Regions from separate parts of the Marinobacter sp. 1_MG-2023 genome, predicted to be linked through region 1. Evidence: predicted binding sites of a transcription regulator. Region 1 holds the regulator's gene; each other region holds the start of a gene.
The links. The regulator sigma-54, encoded in region 1, starts transcription at its own class of promoters, with help from an activator protein. The targets are predictions, from matches to a motif close to ANTGGCATNNANNTTGCTNT.

Region 2: flgB (flagellar basal body rod protein FlgB) is a predicted target of sigma-54. The motif match lies at 3,626-3,645, and genes of this name have one in related genera.
Region 3: Q4606_RS08525 (sigma 54-interacting transcriptional regulator) is a predicted target of sigma-54. The motif match lies at 5,678-5,697, and genes of this name have one in related genera.

What each region holds. Positions count from the first base shown of each region.
Region 1 is NZ_JAUOST010000001.1:1,244,600-1,251,916, forward strand. Features, by position in the region: gene Q4606_RS05685 (YhdP family protein) at 1-349, shown strand, start outside; gene yjgA (ribosome biogenesis factor YjgA) at 356-886, opposite strand; gene mgtE (magnesium transporter) at 909-2,270, opposite strand; gene Q4606_RS05700 (HPr family phosphocarrier protein) at 2,365-2,634, opposite strand; gene rapZ (RNase adapter RapZ) at 2,641-3,525, opposite strand; gene ptsN (PTS IIA-like nitrogen regulatory protein PtsN) at 3,555-4,025, opposite strand; gene hpf (ribosome hibernation promoting factor) at 4,112-4,420, opposite strand; gene Q4606_RS05720 (RNA polymerase factor sigma-54) at 4,526-6,067, opposite strand; gene lptB (LPS export ABC transporter ATP-binding protein) at 6,242-6,967, opposite strand; gene lptA (lipopolysaccharide transport periplasmic protein LptA) at 6,995-7,317, opposite strand, start outside.
Region 2 is NZ_JAUOST010000006.1:224,721-232,037, forward strand. Features, by position in the region: gene Q4606_RS15245 (flagellar hook protein FlgE) at 24-1,955, opposite strand; gene Q4606_RS15250 (flagellar hook assembly protein FlgD) at 1,982-2,659, opposite strand; gene flgC (flagellar basal body rod protein FlgC) at 2,679-3,128, opposite strand; gene flgB (flagellar basal body rod protein FlgB) at 3,163-3,561, opposite strand; gene Q4606_RS15265 (nitroreductase) at 3,788-4,351, opposite strand; gene Q4606_RS15270 (adenylate/guanylate cyclase domain-containing protein) at 4,504-5,949, shown strand; gene queF (NADPH-dependent 7-cyano-7-deazaguanine reductase QueF) at 5,950-6,768, opposite strand; gene Q4606_RS15280 (ABC transporter permease) at 6,822-7,317, opposite strand, start outside.
Region 3 is NZ_JAUOST010000002.1:535,792-543,108, reverse strand. Features, by position in the region: gene bktB (beta-ketothiolase BktB) at 1-442, shown strand, start outside; gene Q4606_RS08540 (SDR family NAD(P)-dependent oxidoreductase) at 551-1,312, shown strand; gene Q4606_RS08535 (acyl-CoA dehydrogenase family protein) at 1,338-2,489, shown strand; gene Q4606_RS08530 (acetyl-CoA C-acyltransferase) at 2,508-3,689, shown strand; gene Q4606_RS08525 (sigma 54-interacting transcriptional regulator) at 3,721-5,646, opposite strand; gene Q4606_RS08520 (ABC transporter substrate-binding protein) at 5,948-7,317, shown strand, end outside.

The DNA.
Region 1 (7,317 bases):
AGCGTTTGATGCGATCTCAGGCAAGGCGAGGCTGAACGAAGGTCTGCTGACCATGGATCCGGAACTCCAGGTTGTGGGGCCTTCGCTAGCCTTCAAGCTCAGCGGTAACACAGACCTGGCAAATGAAGCGCTTGATATGCGCCTGGTGGTCGTTTTGCCACTGACCCAGAATCTTCCCCTGGCAGCGTTGTTGATGGGCGCCAGTGCGCCGATAGGGGGAGCTCTTTTCGTACTGGACAAGGTGCTGGGCGACCCATTGAGCAAGTTGACCAGCGCCACTTACAACGTCACCGGCACCTGGGACGAGCCCAAAGTAGATCTCAGGCAGGTTTTTGATACCGGTGGCTAATCTGGGTTAGGCCTCAACCTCGTCAATACGCTCCCTCAGGTAGCGGAACAGTTTGCGGGTCTGGCCAGTATTTTTCTGCTTTTCAACGTCCCTGCGGGCGTTGCGAACCAGATTGCGTAAGTGTTGTATGTCAGCATCCGGGCAGTATCTGAAGAACTCACCCGCCACGGCATCACCTTCTGCAATCATACGGTCACGCCAGCGTTCAGCCAGGTGATGGCGACGTGTATGTTCTTCGCTGCCTGAATCGAAGGCATCAATGGCACGCTGCACCGCTTCCGGATCATCTTCCTGTCGGATAATCTTGCCGATGTACTGCAGATGGCGTCGCTTGGCTTCGTTCTGGCGAATCCTGCGCGACTCTTCAATGGCATGTCTCAGAGTATCGCTGATAGTAAGCGTATCAAGCTGCTCATCGCTCAGCTCCATCATGCGCTTACCAATACCCTGCAGTGCGTGCATCTCCCGCTTGAGCTGGGATTTACTCGGGCCGGAATATTCGTAGGTATCGTTATCTTCGTGATCGCTGTCAATCATTAGTGCATCCAGGGTTTTCGAGTCAGGCGTAGACGATGGTCGCAAGGCCCAGAAATGACATGAAGCCCACCACATCTGTCACGGTGGTCAGTATAACGCTGCCGGCCAGGGCAGGGTCGATGTTCCGGGATTTCAGGAATAGTGGCAGTACCGTGCCCACCAATGCGGCGACGACCAGGTTGATAACCAGCGCAGCGGCAATGATAGCGCCTATAAGGACATCCTGGAACCAGGCCATGGCGGCGGCCGCCACGACGACAGCCCAGAGCAAACCATTGAGAATACCCGAGAGAAACTCCCGGTTCAGTAGCCAGCCTACATTGGCGCCACTGATTTGCCCCACGGCCATGCCCCGGATAACCAGAGTGAGAGTCTGGCTGCCTGCTATGCCCCCCATGCTGGCCACGATAGGCATCAGTATCGCAAGGGCGACAACTTTGTCGATGGTGCCCTCGAACAGCCCAATTACCCCGGAGGCAGTGAAAGCCGTGATCAAATTGACACCCAACCAGACAGCTCTGCGGCGGGTGGTCTTCCATACCGGAGCAAAGGTGTCTTCATCGTCATCGAGGCCGGCCATGCTCAGCAGCGAGTGATCTGCATCCTCCCGGATAACATCTACCACGTCATCGATGGTGATCCGGCCCAACAGGCGACCCTCGTCGCTCACAACGGGGGCGGAAATCAGGTCGTAACGTTCAAACAGCGTGGCCACTTTAGTATCGGAAAGGGTGACGGGAATAGGCTCGATATCGGTGTCCATGACTTCCCGTACCGTTGCGCTCTGGTTGGATACAAGCATTTTGGTAATGGGAAGCATGCCGATAAACTCGTCCCTGCGGCTTACCACAATCAAGCTGTCGGTCATGGGCGGTAGCGCTTTGTGCCGGCGCAGGTACCGCAAGACCACATCCATGCTCAGGTCGGGGCGCACGGTGATGGTATCCGTGTTCATCAGGCCGCCGGCGGTGTCTTCCGGGTAGGAAAGCACTTCTTCGACCCGCTGCCGGTCCTGTTCGTCCATGGTGTCCAGGACTTCCTGGATCACCGCATCCGGCAGCTGTTGCAGAAGGTCGGCGAGATCGTCGGACTCGAAGTCCTCGATGATATCTGCCAGCTCCTGAGCATTCAGGCGGCTCAGGTATTCGGCACGAATATCTTCATTAAGATACTGGAGAACCTCGCCTTCCAGCTGTTTGTCTACCAGGTTCCATAGCACGGCACGCTGGCGTGGAGGCGAAGATTCAAGCAGGTGAGCGATATCACTGGGGCTCAGGCCGCCATTGAGAATGCGGGCGACCTGTTTCAGGGCGCCACTGTCCAGCGCTTCACTCAGTGAGCGTAGACGTTGGCGGGCTTGGCTTTTTTCCAGAATATCGGACATGAATCACCTGAGCTCAGAAAACACCTGCATTATAACGGAGTTAGGCTGTGCACGTGAGAAAGAGTTACAGGGATGTTCAGTGAAAAATGGTGAGTTACTCACCTTCCCCGAAATAGTCGTTGATCAACCCGGCAAGGGCCTCAATAGCTTCCTGCTCGCCCGGGCCGTCTGCCACGAGTTCCACTTCTGTGCCTTTGCTGGCAGCAAGCATCATGACCTGCATGATGTTTTTTGCGTCCACCTCGCGACCTTTGCCGCAGACTTTGACGGAACAATCAAATGCCGACGCTGTGGCAACCAGCTTGGCGGTGGCCCGGGCATGCAGACCGAGTTTATTGATAATCACAATATGCTGCCGTATCACGCTGGTTCAGACCTCTTTCCGGGCCTGCAAATGCGGTAGCTCGGTGTGACGTACCTGAGCGTTACTGGTGTGTTCCCGGAAGTGCCGCCCCAACTGTTCGCAGATATAAACAGATCGGTGCTGACCGCCAGTGCAACCAATGGAAATGGTCATGTAGCTGCGATTGCTATCCGCAAAGGAGGGAATCCAGCTCTCCAGAAACGTAATGAGGTCGGCTATCATTTTTTTGCTTGAAGGCTCTTTTTCAAGAAACTCGATCACTGGCTGATCAAGGCCTGTAAACTTTCGCAGGCTGGTATCCCAGTAGGGATTGGGCAGGCAGCGCACATCAAACACATAATCGGAATCCAGAGGTACGCCGTGCTTGAAACCGAAGGACTGGAAAAGCAAGGCCAGTTCCTGATCCTTACGACCCGCTACCCGCTGCTTCACCATATCCCGCAGCTCATACATCGACAGCCCTTTGGTGTTGATGTAAAGGTCCGAGAGCTTTGAGAGCGGCTCAAGCAGACTCTTTTCGTTGCTGATTGCCTCCCTGAGCGAGGTTTTGTCGTCGCTCAGCGGGTGCTTGCGCCGGGTGGCATGGAAGCGTTGCAGCAAGGACTGTTCATCGGCATCCAGAAAGATGATCTCTACCTGAATGTCATCTCTGCGAAGCTTGCGGTAAATCTCCTCAAAATTGGCCAGTTCGCCGGACAGGTTGCGGGCATCGATACTGACCGCCATTTTGTCGAGTCGCCCGGGAGCACTCTGGTTAGCAGCTTCCCGGGTAAGAGGAAACAGCAGCCCGATCGGCAGGTTATCAATACAGTAGTATCCGAGGTCTTCCAGTACGTGAAGGGCGGTACTCTTGCCGGAGCCGGACCTGCCACTGACGATGATGAGCTTCATGATGAAACAGCCTGTTCCCAGAGTGGATGTCAGCCGCTCGCGGCGGTCATGCGTTGGTAAAGCGTGCTCGCATCTTCGCTCTGCCTGAGACGGTCACAGAAGGTACGCTCATTGAATTTCTCGGCGAGCTGGCTCAGTAACTCAAGGTGCTCACTGGTGGCTTCCTTGGGTACCACCAGTGCAAATACAAGATCCACCGGCTGGTTATCAATCGCATCAAACTCGACGGTTTCGTCCAGCGTCATCAGAACGCCAATAACGTGCTCAAGCCCTTCCAGGCGGCAGTGGGGGATGGCGATCCCCTGGCCGATTCCAGTGCTGCCCAGCCGCTCACGAGCGATCAGATTGTTGAAAATCTGGCTCTCGCTGAGTGAATCATTTTGCTGACGGATCTGCTCGGCAATGAACTCCAGAACCCGCTTTTTACTCGAGGCGGGTACCTTACACAGGGTCAGTTCCGGTGCAAGAATGTTGTCTATTGTCAGGGATGTGTCGCTCATGAATCGACCGCGCTTCCGTTAAAATAAAGCTGCGGCACGTTGTCCGGGCCGCAGCTTGATTAGATTACATGCCTGAAAATGGCCGCCTATCGGGCGGTATTTCCCTGCATCCTGTCCAGGCTTTTCTCTTTGTGCTTGAGGATCTGTCGGTCAAGCTTGTCGACGAGGCCGTCGATAGCCGCATACATATCCTCGTTTTCCGCCTTTGCGTGAATCTCACCACCAACCACGTGGAGCGTAGCATCGGCGATCTGCCGAACCTTATCAACTTCCAGTGTTACCTGGCAGTTACTGATATGGTCGAAGTGCCGCTCCAGCCGTTCAAACTTTTCGGATACATATTCCTTCAAAGCGGGAGTCAGTTCTACGTGATGGCCTGAAATGTTGAGTTGCATAGACGTCTCCTGTTGTCATTCGTTCCGGCTCCTGGAGCCGGACTGAGTGCTGGCGTTTGTGACTGTGCCAGCGAAATCCGTAGTAGTCAGTTAACCGTGTCCGGTTCAAACCAGGCGCTTGCGTTCGTTCGAGGGCGGAATGTGCATGGCTTCGCGATATTTTGCAACTGTGCGCCTCGCCACTTTGATTCCCTGTTCCCCAAGCATGGTCGCAATCTTGCTGTCACTCAACGGCTTTTTAGGTGTTTCGGCCGCAATCAGCTTTTTGATCATGGCGCGAATCGCGGTTGAGGAGCATTCTCCGCCCTCGTCAGTGCTGACGTGGCTGGAAAAAAAGTACTTCAGCTCGAAGATACCCCGAGGGGTATGCATGTACTTCTGCGTCGTTACACGGGAAATGGTGGACTCATGCATTTCCACTACCTGGGCGATATCAGAGAGAATCAGCGGCTTCATCGCCTCCTCTCCATGATCCAGAAAGCCCTGCTGGTACTCAACAATACGTGTGGCTACCTTCAACAGAGTTTCGTTCCGGCTTTGCAGGCTTTTTATGAACCACTTGGCCTCCTGAAGCTGGTCACGAAGATAGGTATTGTCAGCGCTGCTGTCCGCACGCTTTATCAATGAAGCATAGCTGGCATTCACGCGTATGCGCGGTGCAATTTCCGGATTCAGCTCCACGCGCCACCGGCCGTTGTGTTTGCGTACGATGACATCGGGAATGACATAATCCGGTTCTGTGCGATCGATAATGTCACCAGGCCGCGGATTTAGGCTGGTGATCAGCGCGAGCACATCACGCAATTGATCTTCTTTTAGGCGGCTGCGGCGAAGCAACTGGGCATAATCGCGATTGCCCAGCAGATTTATATAATGGGTGATAACCAGACGCGCCTGGGCCAGCCAGGGTGTTTCCGGGGGCAGTTGGTTGAGTTGAATCAACAGGCAATCCTGCAGATCCCGGGCGAAAACCCCCGGCGGATCGAAGTACTGCAGCCGCCGTAAAACGGCTTCCACTTCATCCATTTCAAGAGGGTCTTCATCGCTCTCGTCACTCAGGCCCGCGTAGATCTCATCAAGTGTACTGGTGAGATACCCGCGCTCATCTACCGCATCCATCAAAGCATGAGCAATGGCCTGATCCCGCTCACTCAACGGAGTAAGGTTGAGCTGCCATTCAAGATGGTCCCTGAGGGTTTCGGTCGGAGAGTTCCGGGTTTCGAAATCGTGGTCGTTCTCATCATCGTTCCGCGCGGCCGGGGCGGGAGCGGACTGATAAACATCTTCCCAGGCGGTATCTACGGGAAGATCATCGGGAAGCGCATCCGGTATTTCGTTTTCGGACTGCCAGTCCGGGCCGGTTTCGTTTTCATCCCAGTCAGAAGCGTTAGAGTCACCAGCTACGTCGGCCGAAACTTCCTCCGACGCGGTGTCTTTGTGCTCGCCCTGATCGTTATCGGCTGGGGTCGATTCAGACTGGTCGTCATCTTCCGAGGCTTCCAGCAGGGGATTGGATTCCAGGGCTTGCTGGATTTCCTGCTGAAGATCGAGAGTTGATAACTGCAGAAGCCTGATCGCCTGTTGCAGCTGGGGCGTCATGGTCAGGCTTTGACCCAGCTTTAATTGTAATGAGGCTTTCATAACCATCGCTCAGGATCCGTCACTTATACCCACTCTGAATTTCTTGCATTGACTAAAAAATCTATGTATGCCGGCTACTTGCCGCCACTTTAGATTATCCTAGCAAGTTCTTTGCCGAGTTTACTTGCTCCGGGTCTGCAAAACAATCGAACGGGTGTAACCGAGTGTCGAAAACAAAGCTTACAGGTGAAATTCATTGCCAAGGTACACTTCTTTAACTTGTTGATTGGCCAGAATAGATTCCGAATTTCCAGAGGCAATAATGTGGCCACCTGAAACAATGTAAGCGTTCTCGCAGATATCCAGTGTTTCGCGCACGTTGTGATCGGTGATCAGAACACCTATACCTTTGTCCCGGAGGTGACGAATAATCTGTTTGATATCACTCACGGAGATAGGGTCTACACCTGCAAATGGCTCGTCGAGCAGAATAAAGGCGGGTTCCATCGCCAGAGCGCGGGCGATCTCAACCCGGCGGCGTTCACCCCCGGAGAGCGCCATGCCAAGGCTATCGCGAATATGGGTGATGTGAAATTCTTCCAGCAACTGCTCGAGCTTCTGCAGGCGGTCAGCACGATTGAGGTTTTTGCGGGTTTCCAGAATCGCCATGATGTTATCTCGCACGGAGAGCTTGCGGAACACCGAGGCTTCCTGCGGCAGGTAGCCAATCCCTTTGCGGGCTCGTCCGTGCATGGGTAAGGGCGTAATGTCCTGGCTGTCGATGGTTATGCGGCCATTGTCGGCGTTCACCAGCCCTACAATCATATAGAAACAGGTGGTCTTGCCGGCGCCGTTAGGGCCGAGCAGTCCGACGATTTCACCGCTGCGAATTTCCAGCGAAACATCGATGACCACTTTTTTCTGTTTGTAGCTTTTCGCCAGGTTGCTCGCTCTGAGAACTGCCATCGAACCTCTGTTTGCTGTAATCAGCTGTTATTGGTTGGAGTTGGTACCGCGGGGCTGGATGATCATTTCGACCCGGCCCGGGCCAGCGCCGGTATCCTCGCTGCCTTCTGCAGTGACCACTCGTTGCTCGGTATCGTAATGAATAATGTCGCCGCTGAACACGTTGCCATTCTGCTCAATCACAGCCTCGCGTTCAAAGGTGAGCTGTTTGTCAGAGGCCGACCAGGTTATGTTGAGGGCTTTGGCGTCGGTCTCACCTTCTCCGCTGGTAACCGGCTGCTGGTAGCGTGCAGGAGTACCATTGGCCTCAATGCGGTTCAGGCCTTCGGCGCTGCGATACAGAACGACAC
Region 2 (7,317 bases), on a different contig from region 1:
GCCACATTCAGACAAAAGCCTGTTTAGCGGAGGTTGATGATGGTCTGGGTGACCGCATCGGAGGTCTCGATCGTTTTGGCGTTCGCCTGATAGTTGCGCTGGGCAATAATCAGGTTCACCAGTTCTGCAGAAAGATCCACGTTGGACTCCTCAACCGAACTGGCTGCGATACTGCCGAGCGTTCCTGTATCTGGCTGGCCAATAATCGGCTGACCGGATTCGAACGTTTCTACCCAGCTGGTATCTCCTATCGGCGACAAGCCGTTTGTGTTGTTGAACGAGGCCAACGCCACCTGCCCCAAAGCTTTCGACTGGCCGTTGGTATAACGGGCAAACAGTGTTCCCTCACCCGAGACATCAAGGCCAGACAAACGACCGGTGGTATAGCCATTCTGGCGCTGATCATCAACACCAAACGCTGCGCCATACTGGGTTGTACCCCCGAGGCTCAACACAAAAGCCGATGATGTCGGTGGCTCCGGAATGGGCGTAACAACATTAGTGCCCGCCGGCGGAGGACCGTCCGCTCCGTTGGGTTGGCCGTCGCTGTCCTTCGGAATCCAGTCGGTGATGAGAATTTCGCCGTTGGCATCGCCATCAACGGACTGCAGGGTGCCGTCCTGATCAAATCTTGCGGTATACGGCGTAGTGTCGGTACCCGCAACCATTTCACCGTCAATCTGCAGGTAAACGGACCACTGGCTAACACCCACACCGTTCCCCGGAGATGGTTCTTTCACAAAGAACTGAGTCATTTCGTGGGAGTTGCCCAGGCTATCGAAGATAGAAGTGGATGTGGCGTGATTATAAGTACGCTGATCCAGTGGGTTGAACTCATTGGTGATTCGGATAGGCGAATTGGTATACGCATCCGCAAAATCCGTGTCCGCTCCAAGGCCCGACAAACCAACAATTGATCTGTCACCCGTAACATTCACGTCGCCTGATACGGTGATAGGTGTGCTTACGGAATCAGCCGGAGTACCGTTACCATAACTGAACTCCAGATCTTCCCCCTGGTTATGGATAACCCGCAGTACGTCATTGCCAGTCCCATCATCCACTACAGACGCCGAAATAGCGGTATCGCTGGAGCGGTTGATGGCGTCCCTGAGGCCCAACAAGGTTGTCGCGGTGCTGGTATCAAGCTGAAGTGGCGCATTGTTGACACTAAGGCTGAACGAGAAGCTCCCTGCGGTCTGTGCTGCCGAAATATAGGAATCGGTCAGCGGCGGGGCCGCGGGCACATTGGTATCAACGATCGACGCAGTCGTGGTCGCTGAAGCACTCAGGCCAGGTGCATTGGTGATAATGTCTGCAATATCACCGGCTGTTGTTGCCGGGCTCAGATCCACAGAGTAGTTCGGAGTGCCATCAGAATAGGTGATTTCAAACTGCTCACCGCTAATATCGTTGAATGCAAGCGGTCCCACATCCCGTACTCGGGATTCGAGCACGGACTCACGGGAATCCAGGTTCAGGTCCGTAGTCAGGCTGGTCGTTCTACGCGGCGCCAGGTTATCGGTAGCAATCTCAAGATCGCCACGGATACCGGAAAGGTTACCGTCATCGTCGGCGGTGTAACCTTGGACCCGCATGGACTGAGCGTTGACCACAAAGCCATCTTTATCGATGGTGAACTGACCAGCCCGGGAGTAACGGGTTTCGCCACCATTATTCAGTATAAAGAAGCCATCTCCACTGATGGCCATATCAAGACCGCTGTCAGTGAAGCTGATGTTGCCCTGACTGAACGACTGTTTTACGTCCTGAACGTTCACCCCGTCACCAACCGGTGCAGAGCCTCCGCTCAGAAAACCACTGGCATAGAGATCGCCAAACTGTACTCGGCTGCCTTTAAAACCTACGGTGCTGGCATTGGCAATATTGTTGCCGGTTACATCCAGATCTACCGCTGCCGCCCGCAGGCCGCTTAGTCCTGTATTAAAAGCCATAATTCACCTCTGGTCTGACACCGGTATTAATTGATTTGTTGTACATCTGACAGCGCAATGGAGCCCATCCCCGCCAGGTTCAGAGTCACCGACCCACTCTGGCCCAGTGACACACTATCTACATTGGCGCTGACAAGGGTCGGAAGCTGAACGCTACCCTCAGAATAAGAGGCTTCAGCCACAATCTGATATGGACCCGGCGGCAAGCTGTTGCCGTTTCCATCTGTGCCATCCCAGCTGAACGCCATAACTCCCGCGGAGCTACTGCCCAGATCAATCTGACGTACCAGCTCGCCGCTCGCGCTTTGAATAGAGAGGCGCACACCACCAGTGGACGCAGGCACTTCAATGTTGCCGGAGATTTCGCCTTCAGCGCCGAGAATCCCCACTTCGGAAGGTGCGAGAACGGTTTTGCCTACCATCGCTGACGCCTGAAGCGCCTGGGAAGAGCGGAACTGCCCGACCACATCATCAACGGTGCTGGTAAGCGCCTGCATTTCTTCAAGCGAGCTGAACTGTGCCAACTGGGAAATGAACTCACCGTTGTCCTGAGGCTCCAGCGGGTTCTGATTTTTCAACTGCGCCAGCATCAACTCCATGAACTCGTTCTTGCCGAGCTCACTATTGCTGCTGGTGCCACTCTGAGTCTGACTGCGATAATCAGCCAGTACATCTGAGGCTTCTGTTGCGTTAATTGTACTCATGATTCAATCCCCCGCCCCATTACTGCTGACCAAGTGTCAGGATGCGCTGCATCATGGATTTAGCCGTGTTCATAATGTCTACATTCATCTGAAAGCTTCTTGAGGAAGACATCATGTCTGCCATCTCTTCCACCACATTCACATTGGGATAGAACACATATCCGTCCTCATTTGCTGCCGGATGATGAGGTTCGTAGCGCATCTGCAGTTCCGCATCGCTTTCAACAATGCCCTCAACACGAACGCCAGCACCTGCATCCTCACTCGCCTGAACACCAAATCCTTGTTGCCCGGGGTTCAGAATTGACTGCTGAATGGCAGAGAAAACCGGCTTCCGCGCACGATAGGTCGTGTCAGTGCTGGAACTCGCCGTCTCTGCGTTGGCAATGTTTGAAGCGGTTGTATTCAGCCTCAGCGACTGCGCTGTCATTCCGGAACCGGCGATATCGAATATGCTGCCCAGTGACATGATAATTCTCCTTAGCTAATCGTAGACCCGCGGATTACTCGCCTTTGATGGCTTTAGTCAGGCCGGTAAACTTGCTGTTCAAAAACTGGAAGCTGGCCTGGTAATCCATCGCATTGCGCATAAACCGGGTCTGCTCTGCCTGGGCATCCACCGTATTACCGTCTACGGAGGGCTGGTTTGGTACCCGGTACATCAAATCTGAATCACCAGCGCCCGCTGAAGTATCCATGTGGCCTTCATGGGTTTTCTCCATGCCAAAGCCACTCATACTGTCCTGGGCCTTTTGCATCATGGCCTGAAAATCCATATCCCGGGCTTTGAAACCTGGCGTATCAGCATTGGCCATATTGTTCGCCAGAACTTCAGCGCGCTTTACTCTGGCTTCCAGCGCGTGCTGGTGAATGCCAAGAGCTTTGTCAAAAGTGATCGCCATACAACCTCCGAAATACTGTCTCCGGCGGCTTGAGGCCTTGCCGGTTTCGTTCTATGGCAGAACTAAAGCAATGCTGATGCCAGATTTTTGAAGCCCTTTAAAATAGGGACATTCAGAGGGTTACAGGAGGGGATTGAGGTAAGAGCGAAGTAAAGGGGAACGGCAAACCCGGGGAAAGCGGCAAGCTGCTTCCCCCACAGGAATAGCGGGGAAGCACACGAAGTAACTACGCAGGCCAGCGCGCCACAAACTCAGCCAGCTCCGGCCGGGGTACCGCGGGCTTGGCCGAGGATACAGAGCCGGTGTAAAGAAGCCCGATGATAGACTCTCCCTCTTCAAGCCCAAGCCCTTCGAGAACCACCGGGTTGTATACCAACTCACCGGTGCGCCACATCACGCCAAAGCCAGCATCCTCCAACGCCAGCCCCAGAAAACTCATGCCCGCGCCCGCCGAGAGTATCTGTTCAATTTCGGGGATCTTCTGATGCTCTTTGGGCGACGCGATTCCAACGATAACCATCGGTGCACGCTTCGCTTTACCACGGATTATCTCTAGCTTCGCTTCATCGGTTTTACCCCTCATATCGGTGTACCCGGCGGCGAGCAAATCACCCAGGGCATTAAGACCTTCACCCTCGATAACCAGATAACGCCAGGGGCGCAGTAAGCCATGGTCCGGAGCACGCGATGCACACGCGAAGGCCCGGTCAAGCGTTGAGGCGTCGGGGCCCGGCGCTTCCAGCCGCGGCTCAGATGCCCGGTTGAGCAAAAAGTCAGTGACTGAACTCATATTAATAGTTTCCGCTAACTTAACGCTGGTCAGTTACAACTCAAAAAAGACCAGTGAATTGTGGGTTCTACGTAATACTGTTAACCTTTAGTCCTACTCGGCATAAAACAAATAAAATTCTACGGTTCCAGCGCCATGAGTGATCAGCGTACATGATGAGTGCTCCGGCAGATCTGCGCAATGCCAGCATCAGCGCAGGAAAATCTCTGACCTCAGAGGCCCTCAACAGCCCCATAGCTATTCCCCCGATGCCCGATTATAACGGTCGTCTAATTGCCTATACGGCAACGGCTGCCATTATTGTGGTGGGCGTATTGCAGGGGGCGTTCGAGCAATGGCACCTCTGGATGATTGTCGGCGCGCTGGCCTGGCCACATATTGCGCACCAGCTTATCCGGCAAACGTTTTTGAGAAACTCACCCCGCATTCGCCAGAAAATGCTCACGGCGGATTGCGTTATTGGAGGCGGGTTCATAGGTTGCATCGGGCTGGTTGCCATACCCTCGGTCTCGGTGGCATTGATGCTGATGTTCAGCGGCCTGATCATCGGCGGCATACGCCAATTCCTGATTGGCTCGGCCTTTATGGCGGCCTCTATTCTGGTTTTCTTCTTGGTTCTTGGGCCCGCAGACTCCTTCCAGTCCCCCCTGCTCACCAGTATGCTGTCCATCTCGTTGACCGGCTTCTATATCTGCGTCACTGCGTTTTATTCGCACCAGCAGGCCCGCGCTCTGATGCTGGCAAAAACTCAGATACAAAACCAGCGCGAACAATCCATAGCGCTGTCCCACAAGCTTTCAAAGTACCTTTCGCCTCAGGTCTGGCAGTCTATCTTCACCGGGGAAAGAGACGTTCGCCTTGAAACCCAGCGAAAAAAGCTTGCCGTCTTCTTCTCTGACATAAAAGGCTTTACCGAGCTTTCCGAGGAAATGGAACCGGAAGCACTCACCGAACTTCTCAACCACTACTTCAACGGTATGGCCGAAGTAGCTCTCAGGTACGGCGGAACCATCGACAAATTTGTGGGCGACTCCATTATGGTTTTCTTTGGCGACCCCACCAGCCGCGGCCAGCGGGAAGATGCGTTTGCTTGTGTATCCATGGCAATCGACATGCGCAAACACATGAAGATCATGCGGCAAAAGTGGCGCAGCCAGGGTATAAAAACCCCGCTCGAAATCCGCATGGGTATCAGCACCGGCTACACAACCGTGGGTAACTTCGGGGCTGAAAATCGCATGGATTACACCATTATCGGCAAAGAAGTAAACCTCGCCAGCCGGCTGGAATCCCTTGCAGAGCCGGGTGAAATACTCGTTTCCTACGAAACCTTCTCACTGATCAAAGACCGGATTATGTGCCGTGACAAGGGCGAAATCACCGTTAAGGGCTTCGTTAAACCCGTGCCCATTTACGAAGTTGTAGATTTCCGCAGAGACATGGGCCCGAACCGAAGCTTTATGGAACACGAACACAGTGGTTTCGCAATGTACCTGGATTCCGACAAGATCACCGAACGGGAGCGCCGGAGCATTCTCAGCGCTCTGGAAGATGCCGCAGACCGCCTGCGACAAGAAGAAGATTCAGCCCGGGACTGATTATTGACGAATCAGCCTTGGCCCCACCTGCTCCTCCGGCCCGGTACTACGCCAGGGGTTTATATCAAGCCCCCCACGGCGAGTATAACGGGCACACACAGTCAGGCTCTGCGGCTCGCAGCGATGTAACAGGTCGGTGAACAGCGTCTCTACGCAGTGTTCATGAAAGTCCTGTTTCTGTCGAAAACTCACGATATAGCGTAACAACCCGGCGCGATCGATGGCCGATCCGGTATAGCTGATCAGCACTGTGCCCCAATCCGGCTGGCCGGTCACCGGGCAGTTACTCTTCAGCAAGTGCGAGCATAGATGCTCGGTTACCACAGGCCCGGTTGCTTTCAGTGATTCAGGCGCGTAGTCATAAACCACGTCTTCAACTGGCTCGTTATCAATCAGCTCATAGCCCGACGGGCGCCCGACGGCCATATCCGAATCGTCGACGCTCCGAAAGCGCACATTTACCGCTGCGCCACTGGCACTGGATAAATCCGCCGTAATAGTTTCGACAACCTGTTCGGCCGATGAAAACACCGTCTGGTTCAAGGAATTCAGGTACAGCTTGAGAGACTTGGATTCAATAATCGACGGCGCAGCGGCGGGAAACCGGATTTCCGCCCAGGCCAGGTCCGGAATGCCTCCAGGGCGAAGCCATGAGATTTCCCAGGCCTGCCAGAGATCGCCTCCGAACCAGGGCCAGCGCCCATCTTCCAGCCCGATACGGCGTCTATTCTCCGCCCGGGGCACCGGGAAAAGCAGGGCCGGATCATAGCGATCAGGGTACTCGCTGGCTTTGCCCAGCGGTGCGTTATCAAGAGCCATATAATTTCCTGAAATCAGTTCTGAATGCCAGCCTGCAAAAGCTCGCATTCACATCAGTGGCGAATACCTTTCCCTCGCGCCAGTAGTTTAAGCGCAATGAACGTAAGCACGGCGATAAAGGCGAGAATCATACCAAGAGATACAAACGGATTTACATCAGAAACGCCGAGTATGCCGAACCGGAAGCCATTCACCATGTACAGAATCGGGTTAACCATAGAAACACCCTGCCAGAACTCCGGCAGCAGATCGATGCTATAGAACACCCCGCCAAGATACGTCAGCGGTGTCAGAACGAAGGTAGGAACGATTGATACATCATCAAACTTGGTCGCCAGCAATGCATTGATAAAGCCGCCGACGGCAAACAGTGCAGAGGTGAGAAATACGGTTACCACAACCATCGGCAGGTTGTGAATCTCCAAACGTGTAAACGCCAGCGAGAGCAGGGTTACGATAAGGCCTATACCCAGGCCACGGGCCATGCCCCCGGTTACGTAGCCAGCAAGAATCACCCAGTTCGGCACCGGCGATACCAATAGCTCTTCC
Region 3 (7,317 bases), on a different contig from region 1:
CGGTATTAACGACGGTGCTGCTGCCATGGTGCTTACCAGTGCCGCGGAAGCCGAAAAGCGCGGCCTTAAAGCCCGGGCACGGATTGTCGGTTACGCATTTGCGGGTGTGGATCCCAGCGTTATGGGGCTGGGTCCGATTCCGGCCGTACGTCGGGTGCTCGAGCAGACTGGTCTCAGCGTGGAAGACCTGGACGTGATTGAGTCCAATGAAGCGTTTGCGGCCCAGGCACTGGCGGTCAGCAAAGAGCTTGGTCTGCCAGCAGACAAGGTAAATCCGAACGGTGGCGCGGTCGCTATGGGTCACCCTGTAGGTGCCACGGGCTCTATTCTGATCATCAAAACGATGGCAGAGCTTGAGCGCACGGGCGGGCGCTACGGGCTGGTTACCATGTGTATTGGTGGTGGCCAGGGCATAGCTTTGATCGTCGAAAGCCTTGGCTGATCCAACAGACTGATTTATTTTCAGGGCTGAATTGGTTAAAGTTTACGTTAACGTAAAGGTTTTCTGATTGCTGATTCAGCCAAACTATTTGATGTGGGGTATAAGACGATGGAATTCAAAAACATACCAGCCATTGTTACCGGCGGTGCTTCCGGGCTTGGCGAAGGTGCAGCCCGTGCGCTCGCAGCGGCAGGCTGTAAAGTTGCCATCCTTGATCTGCAGAAAGAACAGGGCGAAAAGGTAGCCGCCGATATTGGTGGCATCTTCGTACACTGCGATGTGAGCTCGCCAGACAGTGCAGAAGCGGCGTTGGCGGCAGCTCGTGAGGCCCACGGCCCCTGCGGTATCGCGGTGAACTGTGCAGGTATTGGCCCGGCAGCAAAGATTCTTGGTCGCGACGGCGTTATGCCACTGGAAAAGTTCAGCAAGGTCATCCAGATCAACCTTATCGGTACGTTCAATATTCTGAGGCTGGCTGCTGCCGATATGGCACAGCGTGAACCCAATGCCGATGGCGAACGGGGTGTCATTATCAACACGGCTTCGGTAGCCGCATACGAGGGGCAGATCGGACAGTCAGCCTACAGTGCCTCCAAGGGGGGAGTGGTTGCCCTGACAATTCAGTCGGCCCGGGAACTGGCCCGCGAAGGTATCCGGGTAAACACTATTGCACCTGGCCTGTTCATGACGCCGATGATGTCCGGTATGCCACAGGAAGTTCAGGATAGCCTGGCGGCAACGCTGCCGTTCCCCAAGCGCCTGGGCAAGCCCGAAGAGTTTGGCATGATGGTGGATCAGATGGTTCGCAACCCGGTTCTGAACGGCGAAACCATCCGGCTCGACAGTGCTTTGCGTATGGCACCCAAGTGAATCCAATGATTGTGAGGAGAGCGCAATGACCAACACTGTGGATCAAGAAGAGCTCGCACTGTTTCGGGCATCTGTCGTCAAGGCTCTGGAAACAGAAGTGGCGCCACACTATGAGGAATGGGAGAAAACCGGCCTTGTACCCCGTGAACTATGGAACACGCTCGGCGATGCCGGCATGTTGTGTGTCGATGTTCCTGAAGAGTGTGGGGGGTGCGGCGCACCGTTTCAGTATTCCGTGGTTGTTGGCGAGGAGCTGGCTCGCATGGGGTTTGGTGCGCTCTCTACCAACGTGATGGTGCATTCAGACATTGTCGCGCCTTACATCAGCCATCTGGGTAACGAAGAGCAAAAGCAGCAGTGGCTACCCAAAATGGTATCTGGCGAGGTGGTTGGCGCTATAGCCATGACCGAGCCGGGTGCCGGTAGTGATTTGCAGGCCATGCGCACCAGTGCTGTGCGGGATGGTGACGACTACATTCTTAATGGCTCCAAAACTTTCATCACCAACGGTCAGCATGCTGACATGGTGATTGTTGCGGCGAAAACCGATCCTTCGGCGGGCGCCAAAGGCATCAGCCTTTTTCTGGTCGACACCAGCCTGCCGGGTTACAGCAAAGGGCGGAACCTCGACAAAATAGGCCAGCACAGCGGCGATACCTCTGAGCTGTTCTTTTCGGACATGCGCGTACCGGCATCGGCACTTGTGGGTGAAGAAGGCAAAGGCTTTGTTTACCTGATGCAGGAGTTGCCACGTGAACGCCTGGTTATTGGCGCATTGGGCGTCGCTGCCGCCAGAGGTGCTTTGGATCTCACCATTGCTTACACCCAAGAGCGTGTGCTGTTTGGCCAGAAGTTGGCTCAGATCCAGAACACACGCTTTGAAATTGCCCGTATGGAAACCGATTACCAGGTCAACAAGGCCTTCGTAAGCCAGTGCATCAGCCAGTACGAAGTCGGTGAGTTGGATGCGCCCACGGCGTCCATGGCCAAGTACAGCGCGACTGAAATGCAGTGTCGTGTGGCAGATGGCTGCCTGCAGTTGTTTGGTGGTTATGGTTATACCACTGAGTACCCCATCTCCCGTGCATTCATGGATGCCCGGGTTCAGCGCATTTATGGTGGTACGTCCGAGGTCATGAAAGAAATCATTGCCCGTTCTGTATTGGGTAGAGTCTGACATTATTGAGGTTTGAGTATGAGCGATAACAGCGTAGTGATTGCGGGATCTGCCCGCACCCCCATGGGTGGCATGATGGGGGCGCTGAGTTCGGTGCGTTCTCCTGAGCTGGCAGCATTCTCCATCAAGGCTGCTATTGAGCGCAGTGGCCTGAAACCCGCAGACATTCAGGAGGTGGTTATGGGGTGCGTGTTGCCGGCCGGACTGGGTCAGGCACCTGCGCGCCAGGCCTCCCGCGCCTCCGGTATCCCGGACAGCTCAGGTTGCACCACTGTGAACAAGATGTGTGGTTCCGGCATGCAGGCCGTGATCATGGCGCACGACCAGATCAAGGCGGGCACCAATAACATCATGATTGCCGGTGGTATGGAGAACATGAGCCAGGCACCTTACTTGCTGCCGAAAGCTCGCGGCGGTATGCGTATGGGCCACGGTCAGGTGATGGACAGCATGTTCCTCGACGGTCTTGAGGACGCCTATGAAGGCGGCCTGATGGGCGTGTTTGCGCAACGCTCGGCTGATGAATACAACATCACCCGGGAAGCCATGGACGACTTTGCCATCGGCTCATTGAACAAGGCACTGGCGGCGATACACAACGGTTGGTGCAAGCCTGAAATCGCGGCCGTTAGCGTTCCTGGACGTGGTGGCGAAACCCTGGTAGACACCGATGAACAGCCGGGTAATGCGCGCCCCGAAAAGATTCCCCAACTTAAGCCGGCCTTTAAAAAAGACGGCACGGTTACTGCCGCTAACTCCAGTTCTATCAGTGATGGTGCATCAGCGCTGGTTCTGGCGTCGGCTGAGGAAGCAAAGGCCCGCGGTTTGAGCGTTCAGGCGAAGATTGTGGCCCACGCTACCCACGCCCAGTTGCCAGCCGAGTTCACTCTGGCACCCATTGGCGCCATAGAGAAGGTGCTGAAAAAAGCCGGCTGGAGCAAAGACGAGGTAGATCTTTACGAGATCAACGAAGCCTTTGCCGTTGTCTCCTTGCTGGCGATCAATGAGCTGGGACTGGATGCGGAAAAGGTGAACGTCTACGGCGGTGCTTGTGCTCTGGGCCACCCTATCGGTTCGTCTGGTTCACGCATCATTGTCACGCTCCTCAATGCTCTAAAGCAGAAAGGACTGAAGCGTGGAGTGGCCTCCCTGTGTATCGGGGGTGGTGAAGCTACTGCAGTTGCTGTAGAGCTGGTCTGATAGGTGGCTGGCCTCCAGGGTTCTGTATTGTTCAAACGGGTGCTGGAGGCTGATGGGGTTGAGTACGGTATTGCCGTGCATCAACCCTAAGCTTTTTCAGTCGTGAAGTCAGCGTTGTTGGCTTGATCTGGAGAAGCGCCGCAGCACCGTCGTCTCCAAAAATTCGGCCTTCGCTTATTCGGAGTGCATTGATCAGGTTCCGCTTTTCAAGTGCCCGCAGTTCATTTTCGGTCATAAGCTCGCCGTTATCGTGGCGCGCCGGCGGGTGCTGGTAGCTGGCGGGTCGTGATCGTGAATCTGGCGCCAATGTCTCCAGATCGAAACTGCCGTCATAGGTAATGACCTGGCGTTCGATAACATTCTCCAGCTCTCGCACATTGCCCGGCCATTGGTAGGCCTTCAGGATTTCAGCCTCCTGCTCCCTCAGTACAAGGGCTGGCCGGTTAAATTTCTGGCACGCGCGGCTGAGGAACTCTTGGGCCAGAATCGGGATATCCTCCACGCGTCGCCGGAGAGGCACGGATTCGATAGGAAAGACGTTCAGGCGAAAGTACAGGTCTTCACGGAAGGTTTTTTCCCGAACTTCCGTTTTCAGCTCCCGGTTGGTCGCCGCGATAACCCGAACGTCTACAGCCCTGGTGCGGTTGTCCCCGACGCGCTCGAATTGCTGGTCTTGCAACACCCGAAGGAGCTTACCTTGAAGCTCCAACGGGATCTCTCCGACTTCGTCGAGAAAAAGTGTACCGCCGTCAGCCAATTCAAATCGCCCAACACGATCGCTAATAGCGCCGGTGAATGCACCTTTCACATGTCCAAAAAACTCACTCTCGAACAGGTCTTTGGCAATCGCTGCGCAGTTTACCCGTATCAGTGGCCTGTCCCTGCGGGTGCTGGACTGATGAATGGCCCGTGCGATCAGTTCCTTGCCGGTGCCGGATTCTCCGGTAATCAGAACATTGGCATCGGTGGGCGCAACCATGCCGATACGTCGAACAATGGCTTTGATGGCGTCGCTCTGGCCGAAGATTTCGTGGAAGTGGTATTCAGCACTGATTTCTTCTTGCAGATAAGCATTTTCCATTTCCAGTCGGTGCTTGAGGCTTTCGACTTCCTCCAGGGCTTTTTGCAGCTCATTTTGTGACTGCAGGCGGGGAGATATGTCGCGGAAAACTACCACGGCGCCGACCGGGTGGCCGTTGTCGAGGATGGGTGTGCTGGTGTATTCGACCGGGAAGCCTGTGCCATCCTTACGCCAGAACCAGTCTTCGCCTACGCGTTTGACGCTGACATCACGAAAAGCGGCGTAAATGGGGCACTCTTTTAAGGGGTAAAGGCTGCCATCCTGATGTGAGTGGTGCATCACCCGGTGAATTACCCGGCCCATCAGTTCATCCATTCTCCAGCCCAGCATTCGCTCCGCCGCCGGGTTGGCAAAGGTGGCACGCCCCTCTGCATCAACGCCATAGATACCTTCCCCGACAGCGTGCAGTATCAGTTGATTCTCTCGTTCCATGTCCTTGAACAACTCTTCTACGCGCCGCCACTCCAGCAATCCGCCCCGGTGATAGTGGTTGACTTCATGTCTCTCCCTCAGCGTACGTAACTGTTGCCTGTCCCTAAGAAGCAATAATACATTCAGGGATTCGGCTTCGCCGGCCCGAGAGGAGGAGACTTCCAGCTCTACCGTGTTGCCGTCCCGGTGCTGAAGCATAAAGTCTCTGCTCCATCCCTGTCCCCGGAACAGGGTTTCTTCGGTGAAAGCGATCAGTTGTGGGCGTTGGTCCGGAAACAGATGGGTGCATGGAGTGCCTGTGAGAGATCGCCGGCTTGTGCCGATCATCCTACCCATGGCGCTGTTTGCAGCAATGATCAGATCCTCTCCCGCATCAACCAGCAGGGCAGCCTCCGGAAGATGGTCGATCCACTCGATGGCGGGGTCGGCAGTTTTGGTGCTCATAGAGTTGTCCCGTGTGATCCTGCAAAAAGACAAAACAAACTCTGTGCCAACTACGAAAAATCGTTAATTTGGCTACGAAATATCGTGAATTACGAAATTGCGTAGTTTTAAAAGTTGTGCGATAAGCTTGAAAATCAAATAAAAACAAGTGGTTACTAAAAATTGAATCGATGGCACAAACCCTGCAATAACTCTGGCAGAACGCGTAGACGGCAGATTGGTTTTCACATGCCGGACCCGGACCGCATTTTTGCTGCACAGCAAAAGTGCAAAAACTAGCGAAGAGTAGGGAGAGTGCCCCATGACCACGAAAAGCCTTGGCAATCCGTTTGACGGTGACAAATCTCTGATTCACGCAAAAACCTGCGGTTGCCACGAGTGTCAGCCGGGTCAGGAAATGCCGTCGATTTCACTGGACCTGCCGCAGTCTCAAAGCCAGGACGTCATGGCATCTCAAGGGATCATGGATTCCGAGGCGATGATGGATCGGGCAATTGAAAGTGCAGTGGTGCGGTCAGTGTTTGCGCACAACGACCACAGCCGCCGGAGTTTCATGAAAATGATGGGCGCCGGCACAGCAGCTGCTTTGCTTGGCAGTGTGTTCCCCTTTGAGAAAGCCAAGGCAGCTGTAAAGGAATCTCTTGGAAAGCTCGAGAAAACCAAACTGAACGTAGGTTTTGTGCCGATAACCTGTGCTACGCCGATCATCATGGCGCATCCCATGGGTTTCTATGAGCGCTACGGGCTTGATGTGACCGTAACCAAAACCGCCGGCTGGGCGGTGGCTAGGGACAAGTCTCTGGCTGGCGAGTACGACGCCTCTCATATGCTTACGCCCATGCCTCTGGCCATGACAGTAGGCGCAGGCTCTACGCCGGAACCCTACATTATGCCGGCTGTCGAGAATATCAACGGCCAGGCCATCGTTCTGCACGTTGATCACAAGGACAAGCGGGATCCCAAACAGTGGAAAGGGTTCAAGTTCGGTGTGCCGTTCGAGTACTCCATGCACAACTTTCTGCTGCGCTACTATCTGGCTGAAAATGGCGTTGATCCAGACAAAGACGTGCAGATTCGTGTGGTTTCACCCCCTGAGATGGTCGCCAACCTGCGCGCCGGTAACCTGGATGGTTACTTATCTCCAGACCCCTTCAACCAGCGTGCAGTCTGGGAAAAAGTCGGGTTCATTCACATGCTCACCAAAGATATCTGGGACGGCCATCCGTGTTGTGCCTTTGCTTGCAGTCAGCAGTTTGCTACCCAGAACCCCAACACTTACGGAGCCCTGCTAAGGGCGATTATCGATGCAACCCAATACTCTAATAACCCTGAAAACCGGAAGGAAATCTCCGAAGCCATTGCGCCCAAGAACTATCTGAACCAGCCGGTACCGGTTATTCAGCAGGTGTTGACCGGCTATTACGCTGACGGTCTTGGCGAGATACAAAATGTGCCGGACCGTATCGACTTCGATCCATTCCCCTGGCACTCCATGGGCGTCTGGATTCTCACCCAGATGAAGCGCTGGGGATATATCGAAGGTGATGTGGACTACAAGGGCATCGCTGAACAGGTCTATCTGGCGGGCGAAACCGGCAAGATTATGAAAGAGCTCGGCTACACCGCGCCAGACAAGACATATAAAACTCACGTTATCATGGGTAAAACCTT